Regions from separate parts of the Micromonospora sp. CNZ286 genome, predicted to be linked through region 1. Evidence: riboswitches for the same ligand, from Rfam matches in the RefSeq annotation. Region 1 holds a riboswitch; each other region holds the start of a gene.
What was found. A riboswitch is a leader RNA that binds a small molecule or an ion and turns the genes downstream of it on or off. The one in region 1 is predicted to bind cobalamin.

Region 2: it holds a riboswitch for cobalamin, as region 1 does, so the genes downstream of both, FHX31_RS09915 ((2Fe-2S) ferredoxin domain-containing protein) here and FHX31_RS17065 (ribonucleoside-diphosphate reductase subunit alpha) in region 1, are expected to answer to the same signal.
Region 3: it holds a riboswitch for cobalamin, as region 1 does, so the genes downstream of both, FHX31_RS09830 (ABC transporter substrate-binding protein) here and FHX31_RS17065 (ribonucleoside-diphosphate reductase subunit alpha) in region 1, are expected to answer to the same signal.

What each region holds. Positions count from the first base shown of each region.
Region 1 is NZ_JACHIZ010000001.1:3,750,869-3,755,769, forward strand. It holds gene FHX31_RS17055 (LysE family translocator) at 1-409, shown strand, start outside; gene FHX31_RS17060 (PrsW family glutamic-type intramembrane protease) at 497-1,342, opposite strand; cobalamin riboswitch at 1,463-1,677, shown strand; gene FHX31_RS17065 (ribonucleoside-diphosphate reductase subunit alpha) at 1,794-4,190, shown strand; gene FHX31_RS17070 (ribonucleotide-diphosphate reductase subunit beta) at 4,181-4,901, shown strand, end outside.
Region 2 is NZ_JACHIZ010000001.1:2,132,046-2,136,946, reverse strand. It holds gene cobN (cobaltochelatase subunit CobN) at 1-1,173, opposite strand, end outside; gene FHX31_RS09915 ((2Fe-2S) ferredoxin domain-containing protein) at 1,170-1,814, opposite strand; cobalamin riboswitch at 1,905-2,085, opposite strand; gene FHX31_RS09910 (sulfite reductase subunit beta) at 2,131-3,009, shown strand; gene FHX31_RS09905 (precorrin-8X methylmutase) at 3,006-3,671, shown strand; gene FHX31_RS09900 (precorrin-2 C(20)-methyltransferase) at 3,668-4,901, shown strand, end outside.
Region 3 is NZ_JACHIZ010000001.1:2,117,208-2,122,108, reverse strand. It holds gene FHX31_RS32635 (hypothetical protein) at 1-210, opposite strand, end outside; partial or broken gene FHX31_RS09840 (ABC transporter ATP-binding protein) at 695-1,202, opposite strand; gene FHX31_RS09835 (FecCD family ABC transporter permease) at 1,202-2,221, opposite strand; gene FHX31_RS09830 (ABC transporter substrate-binding protein) at 2,266-3,249, opposite strand; cobalamin riboswitch at 3,292-3,475, opposite strand; partial or broken gene FHX31_RS09825 (MFS transporter) at 4,064-4,303, shown strand; gene FHX31_RS09820 (N-acetylmuramoyl-L-alanine amidase) at 4,528-4,901, opposite strand, start outside.

The DNA.
Region 1 (4,901 bases):
GGTGCTGTTCACCGCGATCCGGTGGGCCGGTGCGGCGTACCTCATCGTGCTGGGCCTGCGGGCGCTGCGCGGCACGGGCCGGCCCGGCGCCCCGGCGGACCGGCCGGACGGCGGTGCCGGGCGGGCGTTCCGGCGCGGGCTGCTGACGAACCTGCTCAACCCGAAGATGATCCTGTTCAGTGTGGCGTTCCTGCCGCAGTTCGTCCGGCCCGAGGCGGGCCCGGTGGCGGCGCAGCTGGTGCTGCTCGGCGTGCTGTTCGTCGCGGTGCAGCTCGCCGTGGACCTGGCGCTCGGGGTGGGCGCCGGGCGGTTCGCCAGGCGGTGGGGCGACAGCCGCTGGTCACGGCGCGTCGACCGGCTCTGCGCTGTCGCCTTCGTCGCGCTCGGCGTCCGGCTGGCCGCCGGCTGAGGCGTACCGGGGCGAGTGGCGGAGCGCGGTGGGGCGTCGGCAATGCCCGGGCCGGTTGATCGACTCCATCACGCCGAAGTGGCGGCATCAGAAGTGCTCCGACCCCGCCACCTCGGCGAACTGGCGATGATCATGAGGCCGGTCCCGGTTCGGCTCCGCCGGCGTCCCGGACGCGGGCGGCCGCTCGCGGTCCAGGTGCAGGCGCAGCAGCACCCAGCCCAGCGACACGGCGCCGATGAACACGTACGCGGGCTGGGTGCCGAACGTGTCCCAGCAGGTGTGCAGCGTGACGGCGGCGGCGAAGGTGAGCAGGAACGCCGCCAGCTTCCGGCCGCCGGGCGCGGCGGCGAACGTGAACAGCGCGGCGGCGGTCAGCCCGGTCCAGGCCAGGTGCGCGGCGGGCGCGGTGAGACCGCGTACCAGCAGCGTCCGCTCGACCGCGCCGAGGTTGCCCTCCGACCCGACGAACGCGGCGAACGCGTAGCCCATGGTCTCCAGCGCGGCGAACCCGGTGCCGGAGGCCACGCCGATCACCAGGCCCTGCGCCGGGGACGGGTGCCGCCGCCACAGCAGCAGGATGCCGGCCGGCACGATCAGTTTGGCGGTCTCCTCGGCCAGGCCGACGAGCGCCATCGGCAGGACGCCGAGGCGGTGCAGGGTGCCGTACTCCAGCCAGCCGGCGGCGACCACGCCGACCACGCCGCCGAGGAGCGCGGCGACGCCGACGACGGAGCCGGGGACCGGGCGGCGGGCCGGCCGTCCCTGGGCGAAGGCCAGGAATGTGGCGGGCGCGACGCACGCGCCGAGCACGATCAGCGCCGGGACGAACGTGACGGTCCCGGTGCCGGCGAGTGTCTCCAGCACCAGCAGGTGAAGCCCGACGCCGACGAGCAGGACCGCCACCCACGCCCAGCGGCGTCCGGTATTCCCCATACCGCCGAGTATCGCGCCCGCCGGGTCGCGCCGGAATCGGGGGTAGGCACTGTGGACAGTGAGATCATTCCGACACGCCGACACGACATCTGGTGTTGCACGCAAGCCCTCACCGCCATATATGGTGGTGCCGCAGCTGGTTCGGCCGAGCCCTCCGGGGCGGGGCCGAGGCAAGAGGGAACCCGGTGGGAATCCGGGACTGCCCCGCAGCGGTGAGTGGGAACGACAGCCGTCAACAGCACTGGGCCACCGGCCTGGGAAGCGACGGCCGGTAGGCGACCGGCGACCCCGGTCGGGCCCGCGAGTCCGAAGACCTGCCAGCGCGCCGTACGCCTCCGCGTACGGCGGCCGGAGGTCGCGCGGGACGACCGACGCCAGCAGCCGGGCCGGCCGTGCGCCGCGCCCGTTGGCGTCTCCCGCCGTCTCCAGACGGTGACAGCGAGGAGAGGTCATGACTGTCGTACAGGAGAGTCCCCCGTCCGGGACCGCCGGGTCCGAGGCCCGCCGCCCGGCGATGCGGGTACGCAAGCGGGACGGCGACACCGAGCCGGTGGACGTCAACAAGATCGTCCGGGCGGTCGAGCGCTGGGTCGCCGACCTGGACGAGGTGGACCCGCTGCGGGTGGCCACCAAGACGATAAGCGGGCTCTACGACGGGGCGACCACCGCCGAGCTGGACCGGTTGTCGATCCAGACCGCGGCGGAGCTGATCGGCGAGGAGCCGCAGTACTCGAAGCTGGCGGCGCGGCTGCTCGCCGCGTACGTGGACAAGGAGGTCCGCGGACAGGGCGTGGCGAGCTTCAGCCAGTCGATCGCCTACGCGCACGGGCTGGGACTGATCGGCGACGAGACGGCCGCGTTCGTGGCCCGGCACGCCCGCAAGCTCGACGACGCCGTGGACCCGGACGGCGACCTGCGGTTCGAGTACTTCGGACTGCGCACGGTGGCCGACCGCTACCTGCTGCGGCACCCGCAGTCGCGGCTGGTGGTGGAGACGCCGCAGTACTGGCTGCTGCGGGTGGCCTGCGGGCTGTCCCGCACCCCGGGCGAGGCGGTCGGCTTCTACCGGCTGATGTCCAGCCTGGCGTACCTGCCCAGCTCCCCCACGCTGTTCAACTCCGGCACCCGGCACACCCAGATGTCGTCGTGCTTCCTGGTCGACTCGCCGCGCGACGAGCTGGACTCGATCTACGAGCGGTACCACCAGGTGGCGAAGCTGTCGAAGTTCTCCGGCGGCATCGGCATCTCCTGGTCGCGGGTACGTGGCCGGGGCGCGCTGATCCGGGGCACCAACGGGCGCTCCAACGGCATCGTGCCGTTCCTCAAGACGCTCGACGCCGGGGTGGCCGCGGTCAACCAGGGCGGCCGGCGCAAGGGCGCGGCCTGCGTCTACCTGGAGCCGTGGCACCCGGACGTGGAGGAGTTCCTGGAGCTGCGGGACAACACCGGCGAGGAGTCGCGGCGTACGCACAACCTCAACCTGGCCAACTGGATCCCGGACGAGTTCATGCGCCGGGTCGAGGCCGACGGCGAGTGGTCGCTGGTCGACCCGTCCGACGCCCCGGAGCTGCCCGACCTGTACGGCGAGGCGTTCGACGCCGCGTACCGGGCGGCGGAGAAGAACGCGGTCCGCACGGTCCGGGCCCGGGACCTGTACGGGCGGATGATGCGTACGCTCGCGCAGACCGGCAACGGCTGGATGACGTTCAAGGACGCCGCGAACCGGCTGTCCAACCAGACCGGCGAGCCGGGCAACGTGATCCACCTGTCCAACCTGTGCACCGAGATCCTGGAGGTCAACGACGACGCCGAGACGGCGGTGTGCAACCTCGGCTCGGTGAACCTCGGCGCCCACGTCACCGCCGACGGGGTGGACTGGGAGCGGCTGCGCGCCACGGTACGCACCGCCGTGGTGTTCCTCGACCGGGTCATCGACATCAACTACTACCCGGCCGAGCAGGCGGCGGCGTCGAACCCGCGCTGGCGGCCGGTCGGGCTCGGGCTGATGGGGTTGCAGGACGCGTTCTTCACGCTGCGCCTGCCGTTCGACTCGGCGCAGGCCAAGGAGCTGTCCACCCGCGTGCAGGAGGAGATCCTGCTGACCGCGCTGGAGACCTCCGCCGGGCTGGCCGAGCGGTTCGGGCCGCATCCGGCGTACCCGCAGACCCGGGCCGCGAAGGGTGACCTGCACCCGGACCTGTGGGGCGCGGAGCCGGCGCAGGCCGGACGGTGGGCGGCGCTGCGCGAGCGGATCGCCGTCCACGGGCTGCGCAACTCACTGCTGGTGGCGATCGCGCCGACCGCCACCATCGCCTCCATCGCCGGCTGCTACGAGTGCGTGGAGCCGCAGGTGTCCAACCTGTTCAAGCGCGAGACCATGTCCGGGGAGTTCCTCCAGGTCAACACGTACCTGGTGCGGGAGCTGAAGGCGCGCGGGCTGTGGACGCCGCAGGTCCGCGACCGGATCAAGCGGGCCGAGGGCTCGGTGCAGGACATCACCGAGCTGCCCGCGCCGGTGCGGGAGCTGTTCCGCACCGCCTGGGAGCTGCCGCAGCGGGCGCTGATCGACCTGGCCGCCGCGCGGGCGCCCTTCGTCGACCAGTCCCAGTCGCTGAACCTGTTCCTGAGCGCGCCGACCATCGGCAAGCTCTCCTCGATGTACCTGTACGCCTGGAAGGCCGGGCTGAAGACCACCTACTACCTGCGTTCCCGTCCCGCCACCCGCATCCAGCAGGCCACCGTCGCGCCGGTGCTCGCCCCGGTCTCCGGCGTGGTCTCCGCCGTGAGCGACGACGAGGCGCTGGCCTGTTCCCTGGAGAACCCCGAGAGCTGCGAGGCATGCCAGTGACCACCACCGCACCGACCCGGCACATGCTGCTCGACCCCGGCATGGACCTGACCCTGCGGCCGATGCGCTACCCGCGCTTCTTCGACCGGTTCAAGGACGCGATCAAGAACACCTGGACGGTCGAGGAGGTCGACCTGCACTCGGACCTCGCCGACCTGGCGAAGCTGTCCCCGGCCGAGCGGCACCTGGTGTCGCGGCTGGTGGCGTTCTTCGCCACCGGCGACACCATCGTCGCCAACAATCTGGTGCTCAACCTCTACCAGCACGTCAACTCCCCGGAGGGCCGGCTCTACCTGTCCCGGCAGCTGTTCGAGGAGGCGGTGCACGTCCAGTTCTACCTGAACCTGCTCGACACGTACGTGCCGGACGAGAAGGAACGGTTCGCCGCGTTCGACGCGGTGGAGAACATCCCGTCGATCGCCCGCAAGGCCGAGTTCTGCTTCCGGTGGATCGACTCGATCTTCGAGCTGCGTGAGCTGCGGACCCGCGCGGACCGGCGGGCGTTCCTACTCAACCTGATCTGCTTCGCCGCGTGCATCGAGGGCCTGTTCTTCTACGGCGCGTTCGCCTACGTCTACTTCCTGCGCTCCCGGGGCCTGCTCAACGGGCTGGCCTCCGGCACCAACTGGGTGTTCCGGGACGAGTCGATGCACATGGCGTTCGCCTTCGACGTGGTGGAGACCGTACGCGCCGAGGAGCCGGACCTGTTCG
Region 2 (4,901 bases), 1.6 Mb from region 1:
GGCATCCTCTCCCTCGACCGGGAGCAGCGGGTCGAGCCCGGGAATTGCGCCGGGTGCGCCGAGGTCGTAGCCGGCATCTCGCATCGCGCGCAGCAATCGGATCGCCGACACGGGCGTATCGAGGCCGACGGCGTTGCCGATGCGGCTGTGCTTGGTCGGGTAGGCCGACAGGACGAGGGCCACCTTGCGCTCGGCGGGCGGGACATACCGCAGTCGGGCGTGGTTGACGGCGATGCCCGCGACGCGGGTGCATCGCTCAGGGTCGGTCACGTAGCGGGGCAGGCCGTCGGCGTCGACCTCCTTGAATGAGAACGGGACGGTGATGAGGCGGCCGTCGAACTCGGGGATGGCGATCTGGGTCGCGGAGTCGAGCGGGGTGACGCCTTCGTCGGACGCCTCCCACTCGGCTCTGCCGGACGTGAGCGCCAGAGCCTGCAGCACGGGGATGTCGAGGGCGCGCAGCCGTTCGACGTCCCAGGACTCGTCGTCGCCGCCGGCGCTCGCGGTGGCGGGCCGGGCGCCGCCGGCGGCCAGGACCGTGACGACGATCGCGTCCAGGGTGGCGAGTTCGGCGTACAACTCCTCGGGCGCCGCCCGCAGTGACGAGACGTAGATCGGTACGCCGGCGGCCACGCCGGTGGTGTCGATGGCATCGGCGAGTTCGTGGGCGAACGCGTTGTTGCCGCTCACCTCGTGGGCCCGGTAGTACAGGACTCCGACGCGGGGCCGGGCGTCCGGGGCCGGCTGCCGGCTGACTCCCCACTCGGGCAGCACGGCCGGCGGTTCGAAGCCTTCGCCGGTCAGCAGCACGGTGTCGGACAGGAAGGCGTGCAGTTGGCGCAGGTTCTCCGCGCCGCCCTCGGCGAGGTAGCGGTGCGCCTCGGCGCAGACGCCGATCGGGACGGTCGACAGCCCCATCAACGCGGCGTTCGGCGTCCGTTCCCCACCGAGCACGACCAGGGGACGGCCGGTGCCGCGGATCAGCGCGGCGAGGTCGCGTACGTCCTCGGGCGAGCCGAGCACCCGCAGAACGACCACGTCGGCCTCGGTGGTCAGGGTGTCGCGGCGCTCGCCGGTGAGCCGGGCAGGGTTGGCCCAGGACCAGTCCGCGTTGCTGGCCCGCGCCGAGAGCAGGTCGGTGTCCGAGGTGGACAGCAGGGCGATGCGTGTCATGTTTCTCCTTCGGTGACACGGGAGCCGAGGCGCAGGTCGCCGACCGGACGGCCGGCGCGTAGGTGCTCGCCGACGAGGCGTGCCGCGTCGCCGGGTCGCACCGGCCCGTACCAGGTGCCGTCGGGGTGCACGACGGCGACTGGTCCGTGGTTGCACGGGAACAGGCAGCCGGTCTGGGCCATGAGGACGTCGGCGTCGGTGAGCTGCTGCTCGACGAGCGCGCCCACGATCGCGCGATAGGTCTCGTCCGCGCCGCGGGCACTGCAGCGCGGGCCGCGGCACAGCAGTAGATGATGGCGGTACGGCGGCAGGGTGTCCCAGGCCGGTGAGGTGAGTGGCGCCTCGTGCCCGGTGATCGCGCGCTCGCCGAACCGGATGACCGGCGGGTCGATCTGCTGACGGTGCCAGTGGCCGGCCACGCGTCCCACCCACGAACGGGCGAAAGTCAGGTCGTCGGTGCTCACCGGTTCCAGGCGAACCTCCCGGGCGCCCTCGGCGTGCAGCAGGTCGAGCACATGGGTCAGCGTCGGCTCGCCGGCTTGCAGGAAGGCCAGTCGGGCGCCGGCTGCCTCGGCCTGCCCGCGTAGCACCGGCGACGCGGCGTCCGTCAGTGCGGTCGCGACGTGAACGAGGACGCTCACGGGGTCAGGAGCCGGTGATCCGGTGCGATCGGGACACGGGGTCTTCTTTCGTCCGGGGCCTGTGCGCGAGGCCTGGATGGGCACGTGTCGCAGACGGATCTGCGGCCAGCAGGTCTTCGGACTCGGGATCAACCGGACGGGGCGCCTTCCCAGACCGTGGGTCCAGTGGCGTCGTGCCCCGCCCGTCACCCTCACCGCTGCGCGTCAGTCCCGGATTCGCACCGGGTTCCCTGGCTCATGGCTGAGTTTGACTGGCATCACGACGGTAGCACCGACAGCCGGTGTCGCCGGGGACGGGCTCTGGCACCATGTCGCCGTGACCGAGAGGACCCGCCGCGACCTGTGTCCCGGCCTGCTGCGCCCATGGATCGCCGACGACGGCGCGCTCGTGCGGGTGCGCGTCCCCGGCGGGATCGTGCCGACTGCGGCGCTGTGCGCACTCGTGGAGGTGGCCCGTGCGCACGGCGACGGCGCGGTCCACCTGACCAGCCGCGCCAACCTGCAGGTGCGCGGTCTCGAGCACGACGGTGGGCGGCTGCCCGAGACCGTCGTCGCCGACGTCATCGCGACCGGGCTCGTACCGTCCACGTCGCACGAGCTGGTCCGCAACATCCTCGCCTCACCGCTGACCGGACGCAGTGGCGGCCGGGCCGATCTACACCCGGTCGTCGCCGGACTCGACGCACGGCTGCGCGCCGAGCCCCGGCTCACCGCGCTGACCGGACGGTTCCTGTTCGTGCTTGACGACGGCCGCGGTGATCTGGTCAGCCGTGACTTGGACCTGGGGTTGGTGGCGCTCGACTCGGACACCGCGCAGCTACGCGCCGGAACCTCGGCGTGGGGGCCAGTCATCCGGCTGGACGAGGCCGCCGCGGCGCTGACCGGGCTCGCCGTACGCTTCGCCGGGCTCGCGGGTGACCGGCCGGACTCACCCTGGCACGTCGACGAGCTGCCCGGCGCCGGCGCCGCGCTGCTGGGCACCGTACTCGACCGTGCCGAGCGGACCCGGGTGAGCACACCTCCACCCGCGCTGGGCAGGATCGTTCAGGATGACGGCCGCGTCACCGCGCACCTCGCGGCTTCCGGCGGCCGAGTGGACGCTCCCCTGCTGGAGGAGATCCGCGCGCTCGGCGCCGGCGAGATCGTCGTCACCCCGTACCGCACCCTGCTCGTCCCCGATCTGGAGAACGCATGAGTCTCACCACACCGGCACGCCGCTACGACTACGTCACCGACGGCGCGGCGATCTACGACGCCTCGTTCGCCACCATCCGTGCCGAGGCCGATCTTTCGGGTGTGCCGGCCGACGCCGAGAAGGTCGCGGTGCGGATGATCCACGCATGCGGCCAGACCGACCTCACCCGCAACCTGGTGATCCACCCCGGCCTGGTGGCCGCCGCCCGCGGGGCGCTGGAGGCGGGGGCGCCGATCCTGACCGACGCGCACATGGTCGCCGCCGGCGTTACCCGCGCCCGCCTGCCCCGTGACAACGAGGTCCGCTGCTTTCTGCACGAACCCGAGGTCCCGGCGCTTGCCCACCGGTGGGCAACGACCCGGTCGGCGGCGGCGGTGTCGCTGTGGACCGACCACCTCGCCGGCGCGGTCGTCGCCTTCGGCAACGCCCCCACGGCCCTGTTCCACCTGCTGGAGATGCTGCGCGACGGCGCGCCACGACCAGCTGCGATCATCGGTACGCCGGTGGGATTCATCGGCGCCGCCGAGTCCAAGCAGGCGCTCATCGACCTCGCCACCGACGCCCCCGGCCTCGACGTGCCCTATCTCGTGGTGACCGGGCGCCGGGGCGGCTCGGCGATGGCCGCCTCCGCGCTCAACGCCCTCGCCCGGGAGGCGGAGTGACCGGGCGGCTGTCCGGCGTCGGGGTCGGCCCGGGTGATCCCGAACTGATCACGCTCAAAGCCGCCCGGCTGATCGGCGCGGCCCAGGTCATCGCCTACCACCAGGGTGTCGGCAAACAGTCCAACGCGCGCCGCATCGCTGCCGGGCTGTTCCCGGACGACGTGATCGAGGAGGCGCTGGTCTATCCGGTGACGACCCAGAGCACCGAGCACCCGGGCGGGTACGCCGGGGCGATGGCCGACTTCTACGCCGAAGCCGCCGAGCGGCTGCGGGCCCACCTTCGTGCGGGCCGCGACGTGGTCGTGCTGGCCGAGGGCGACCCGATGCTCTACGGCTCGTTCATGTACCTGCACGACCGGCTCGCCGGCGAGTTCGACACGCAGGTCGTCGCCGGTGTGCCCGCCTTCGCCGCCGCCACCGCCACCACCGCCCTGCCGCTGGTCCGGCAGACCGACGTGCTGACCGTGCTGCCGGGAACGTTGCCCGAGCCCGAGCTGGCCCGGCGTCTCGCCGACACCGACGGGGCGGTGATCATGAAGCTGGGCCGGACGTTCACCAAGGTCCGCTCGGCGCTCGAGCAGGCCGGGCGCGTCGAGGGCTCCTGGTACGTCGAACGGGCGTCGATGACCGCCGAGCGGGTACTGCCTGTCGCCGACGTGGACCCCGCCACGGTGCCGTACTTCTCGATCGTGCTGGTCCCCGGCGACACCCGGCCCGGAGTGGCCCGTTACGACCTCCCGGCCACCAGGGTCACCGAACCTTATCCCGGCGCCGAGGTCGTCGTCGTGGGCCTCGGCCCCGGTCCCGATCGGTGGCTCTCCCCCGAGGCGTCGCAGGTGCTCGCCGAGGCCGGCCACGTCGTCGGCTACGGCCCGTACGTCCAGCGCGTCGCGCAGCGCCCCGGACTCGTCCGCCACGCCTCCGGCAACACGGTCGAGCTCGAGCGGGCCCGGCAGGCGCTCGAACTGGCGCTCGCCGGTGAGCGCGTCGCGGTCGTCTCCGGCGGTGACGCGGGCGTCTTCGGCATGGCGTCGGCGGTGTTCGAGGCCGCGGAGGACCCCCGCTACGCCGGCGTCGCCATCCGTGTCGTACCCGGGATCTCCGCCGTCCAGGCGGTCGCGGCGCGCGCGGGCGCGCCGATCGGGGCCGATTTCGCGGTGATGAGCCTGTCGGACCGGCTCAAGCCGTGGGAGGTCGTGGTCAAGCGGCTGCGCGCTGTCGCCGAGGCGG
Region 3 (4,901 bases), 1.6 Mb from region 1:
GAGTTCGTCCATGCTCTGCCCTGTCTGTGACTGGACCAGGGCCAAGGGCGAGTTCGGCGAGCAGCATGAAACCCGGGTGCGCACGGTCTCGTCGCCGATGGCGCCCAGCAGTTCCTCGGCGCCGGCGAAGTCACCGCGGTGTCTGGCCGCAATGACTCCCGCCGCCTGCTGCGCCGCGAGGAACGCCGGCCCAGCGCCGGCCTCGGTCATCGTGCCAGGATAATCGGGTTGCCGGCGCGGGGCGCGTCGAACCGCCGGGTCACGTCCGACCAGTGAACCGGTGGCCGCGTCGAGCGCCGCGTGCAGCAAACGGTTTCGCGCCGTCGAGGAAACACCTGTGCACGAATACGCCCAGACGCGCGGCCATCTGCTCGGCGAGCTGGTGGATCGTGTCGTGGCCAGCGTGGTGGGTGACCGACCGGGCACCGGCAGCACGTGCCGGGTCATGACGGCGGCCGGAACTCAATGACGGTCCGCCCGTCGTGAACCCGCACGTCTGCGTCGACGCCGTACACGTCGGCGAGCAGCGCCGGGGTGAGCACCCGTGCGGGTGGTCCCGCGGCGACGACCCGGCCGTGGTGCAGCACGACGACGGTGTCGCAGAACATGACGGCCAGGTTGAGGTCGTGCAGCGCGGCGAGGGCGGTGACCTGCGATCGGCGGACCAGGTGCAGCAGCTGAAGCTGGTGGCCGATGTCGAGGTGGTTGGTGGGTTCGTCGAGCAGCAGCAGTTCCGGCTCCTGGGCCAGCGCGCGGGCGAGCTGGACGCGCTGGCGTTCCCCACCGGACAGGGTCTGCCACTTACGGTCGGCGAACCCGGCCAGGTCGACCCGGCCCAGTGCCTCGACCGCGGCGGCATGGTCGCAGCCGGTGTCGGACCAGCGGGTCCGGCGGTGCGGGATGCGGCCGAGCAGGACCACGTCGCGGACGGTCAGGTCGAGGTCGGTCTCGGCGTGCTGGGCCAGCAACGCGATGCGCCGGGCCAGGGCAAGGCGCCGCAGCCGAGTCACGTCGTCGCCTGCGAGTGTGATGTTGCCGGTATCCGGGCGCACCAGGGCGGCGACGGCCCGCAGCAGGGTGGTCTTGCCGGAGCCGTTCGGGCCGAGCAGCCCGACCAGGCTGCCCGCCGGGACGGTGCCGGTGACGTGGTCGAGGATGCGGGCGGCGGGCACCGCCCACGAGACGTCGGAGATCTGAAGCATCAGCCGCGTACCTCCCGGCGGCGCAGGATCAGGAAGAACGCCGGCACCCCGACCAGTGCCGTCAGCACCCCGACCGGCAGCTCACGCGGTTCGAAGACGGTGCGGGCGGCGGTGTCGACCCAGGTCAGGAAGATGGCGCCGGCGAGCACGGCGACCGGTAGCAGCCGCCGGTGGTCCGGTCCGGTGATCAGGCGGGCGGCGTGCGGGAGGATCAGCCCGACGAACCCGATCGCGCCGCTGACCGCGACCAGCACGGCGGTCAGCAGGGCGGTGCCGACCAGCAGCAGCCACCGCAGCCGGTTCACCTCGACGCCGAGGCTCGCGGCGGCCTCCTCACCGAAGGCGAAGGCGTTGAGGGTACGGGCGTGCCAGCCGACCACCGCCAGCACCACGACCAGCACCGGTACCGCCCAGCCCAGGGCCGTCCAGTCGGCGCGGGCCATCGACCCGGACAGCCAGAACGTGATGCTCTGCGTGGCGTGCGGGTCGGCCACCCAGATGATCACGAAAGAGGTCAGTGCCGCGCACAGTTGTCCCACCGCGACCCCGGTCAGCACCACGCGCGTCGGCGACAATGCCCCGAACCTCCCGGCCAGGCCCACGACCAGCAGGAACGCGACAAGGGCGCCGAGGAAGGCGCCGCCGGTCAGCGCGGCTACGCCACTACCGATGCCGGCCACGACCACCAGGACCGCGCCCAGCGACGCCCCTGAGGAGACCCCGAGCAGGTACGGGTCCGCCAGGGGATTGCGGGTGACGGTCTGCATGACCGCACCGGCCGCGGCCAGGCCCGCCCCCACCGTGGCGGCGCCGAGAACCCGGGGCAAACGTAGGTCCCAGACGATGTGGTCGCGCAGCAGCGGCACGTCCGAGTTCGCGAGTCCCAGGTGGCCGGCGACGACCGTCCACACCGTCCCGACAGTCAGGTCGGCCGGGCCGATGGTGACCGCGACGGCCACCGACAGCACCAGACCGGCGACCAGAGCCAGCACGAGCGCGGCCAGGCCGACCGCCCGCACCGGGCGGTGGGTGCGCACCGGGGCGGGCCGGGTGGTGACGGCGGTCAGCTCGGGGCCCCGGACGGCAGCGCGGCGATGCCCTGGGCGAGGGCTTCGACGCCGAGGACGTTGCGGACACCGGCCGTGGTTGACGAGAACGGGATCACCACGTACCACTGCTGTTTGACCGCGGGCAGGTCCTTGAGGGTGCGGTGCCCGGCGAGGAAGGTCTTCTTCTGCGCGGCGGGATCCCAGCTCGCGTCGACGAGCACGATGACCTCGGGGTTGCGGTCGGTGACGGTCTCCCAGCTTGTGTCGCCCCAGCTGCCGGTGAGGTCGGCGAAGGCGTTGGTGACCCCGGCCGCCGACATGATCATGTTGGGGGCGCCGCAGCAGGCGCCGACGCTCGGGGCGTCGCTGCCGCCGTCCCACCACATGACCTTCACGTTGCGGGCGGTGCCTGCGGCCGTGGCGATGCGGCCCTCGTGGTCGGCGATCAGCTTCTCGCCGCGGTCGCTCACCCCGAAGATCGCCGCGAGCTCGCGGATCTCGGTGAACACGTCGCCGATGGCGAGCTTCGCCTGCCGGGTCTGCGCCGGGCACCCGGCAGGGGAGATGTAGGTGCCGACGCCGAGTTTCTGCCAGTCGGCGCGGTCACCGACCCCCTCGTCACCGAACGCGCTGTTGTACGACGCGTACACGAAATCGGGTTCAGCCTCGAGCAGCTTCTCCTTGGTCGGGTACTCCTTGGCCAGCACCGGGATCTTAGCGTAGGCGTCCGCGTAGGCGGGCAGGATCGTGTCGTCGAGGTAGGCCGTGCCGATCATCCGATCTTGCAGGCCCAGGGCCAGCATGATCTCCGTGGCGGCCTGGTTCATGGTGACGACCCGCATCGGTGGCGCCGCGATGGTCACCGGGGTGCCGCAGTTGGTCACCGCGACCGGTCCAGCGGACACCGCCGGTGGTGCGGCAGCAGGCTTGGCATCGGCGCCGCAGCCGGTGAGCAGCACAGTGGACAGCAACAACGGCGCGGCAACGCGCCAGGGCATGGGGAACCGCACAGCGGGACCGCCTTCCAACACCTCGTGGACGGGGACGAACGTGCCGTGGCCGGTCTCCTGGCTGACGGGACAAGCAACCGCCGGCCGGCCTTCCCAGGCATCTCTGCCCAGTGACCTCGCGAAACGACGAGGGCCGACGGTCTCCCGATCACAGTGGCGAGGGCCGCGCCGGCATCACACCGGCTTCCCGAACACCACGGCGTCCCCACCATAACGGCCCGCGCTCGCCGCGGATCCGGTCCGGGCACCCGCTGTGGGAAATCCGACGCGCCGGACCGGCCTCGGCGTGGCTGTCGGCCCGCAACCCATCCGGCTCCTTTCTCGTGCGCGGTGGCTGGGCGAGGGCACGTGATCGACAGTGAGCGCCGTGGCTGAGGCTGAGCAGCAATACGTGAGCGCAGGTGCGAGGCCACGTCCGCCGGCGACCGGCTCCTCGGTCGTGGGCATGAGGCCGGCGATGCAGACGTCGAAGAGCTCGACGAGCGAGCACGGTACTTCGCGATCTGGATCGCCATCCGACCTGCGTTGCCGACGGCGCCGAGGACAAGGACGCGCTGGCCCGCGGTGAAGTTGATGCGGCGCGTCAGCGCGATCCAGGATGACATCGCCCGGGTTCATGGCGGTGGCGATCCGCACCGGGTCCACGCCGTCGGGTAGAACCACGCTGCGCGAGGGTCGATCAGGGTGCGTTCGGCGAAGGTTCCAAGGGGCGTATCGTGCAGGACCACGCAGCGGACGTTGCCCTTCTCGTCGCGTACCACGCCGTCCACGCCGGGGACGAGCGGGAAGATGTTGTTGCTGGTCCCCGGCGATCGGCATCTGGGCGGCGACCAGTGCGCTGGGCTTCGCCGCCGGGCCGCCGATCGGCGGACTCGTCCTGGCTCACCTGCCCTGGGGTGCGATCTTCCTGGTGAACGTCCCGATCGTGGTGATCTGCCTGCTCGCCGGCCGGATACTGGTCCCGGAATCGCGGGACCCGACCGGTGGACGCCTCGACCTGGGCGGGGCGACGCTGTCCACCGCCGGCCTGACCGCGATCGTCTCCCCGGGTTCCGCCCACGTCCCCGCCGGTCAGGTGGCCAGGCGCAGGTGACGCCGCTGCCGCAGCCGCACCGCGACAGCCCGCCACGACCAGCAACGTGAGCGCGGCAGCGAAGGCCAGCCCGTCGGTCAGGCCTGCCTCCAGCTCGCGCAACGTGGTGGAGCGGTAGGTGGACGGCGAGCGACGCCGGTCCCGATCCGGGCCGGCGTCGCTCGCCGTCGGGCTCAGAGTGTGGTTTCGCTGGTGAGGCCGAAGTAGTCGTGCCATTTGGTGCTGGGGGCGAATGTGGTGCCGGTGGAGAGTGCGACGTAGATGTCGTTGGTGGTGCCTTTGGTGAAGACGATGAGGTCGTCTTTGCCGTCGCCGTTGGCGTCGGCGAGGTAGGGGAATTCGCCGGTTAGGCAGAAGAAGTCGTGCCACTTGATCGTGGTTCCGGCGAAGGTGGTGCCGGTGGAGGTGGCGGCGTAGACGTCGGCGTCGGTGTTGCAGGTGAAGGTGACGATGTCGTCGCGGCCGTCGCCGTTGATGTCGCCCACCCGGGGCTGCTCGGCGCCGACGGCGAACAGGTCGTGCCATTTCTGCGGTGCCCCGAAGCCGT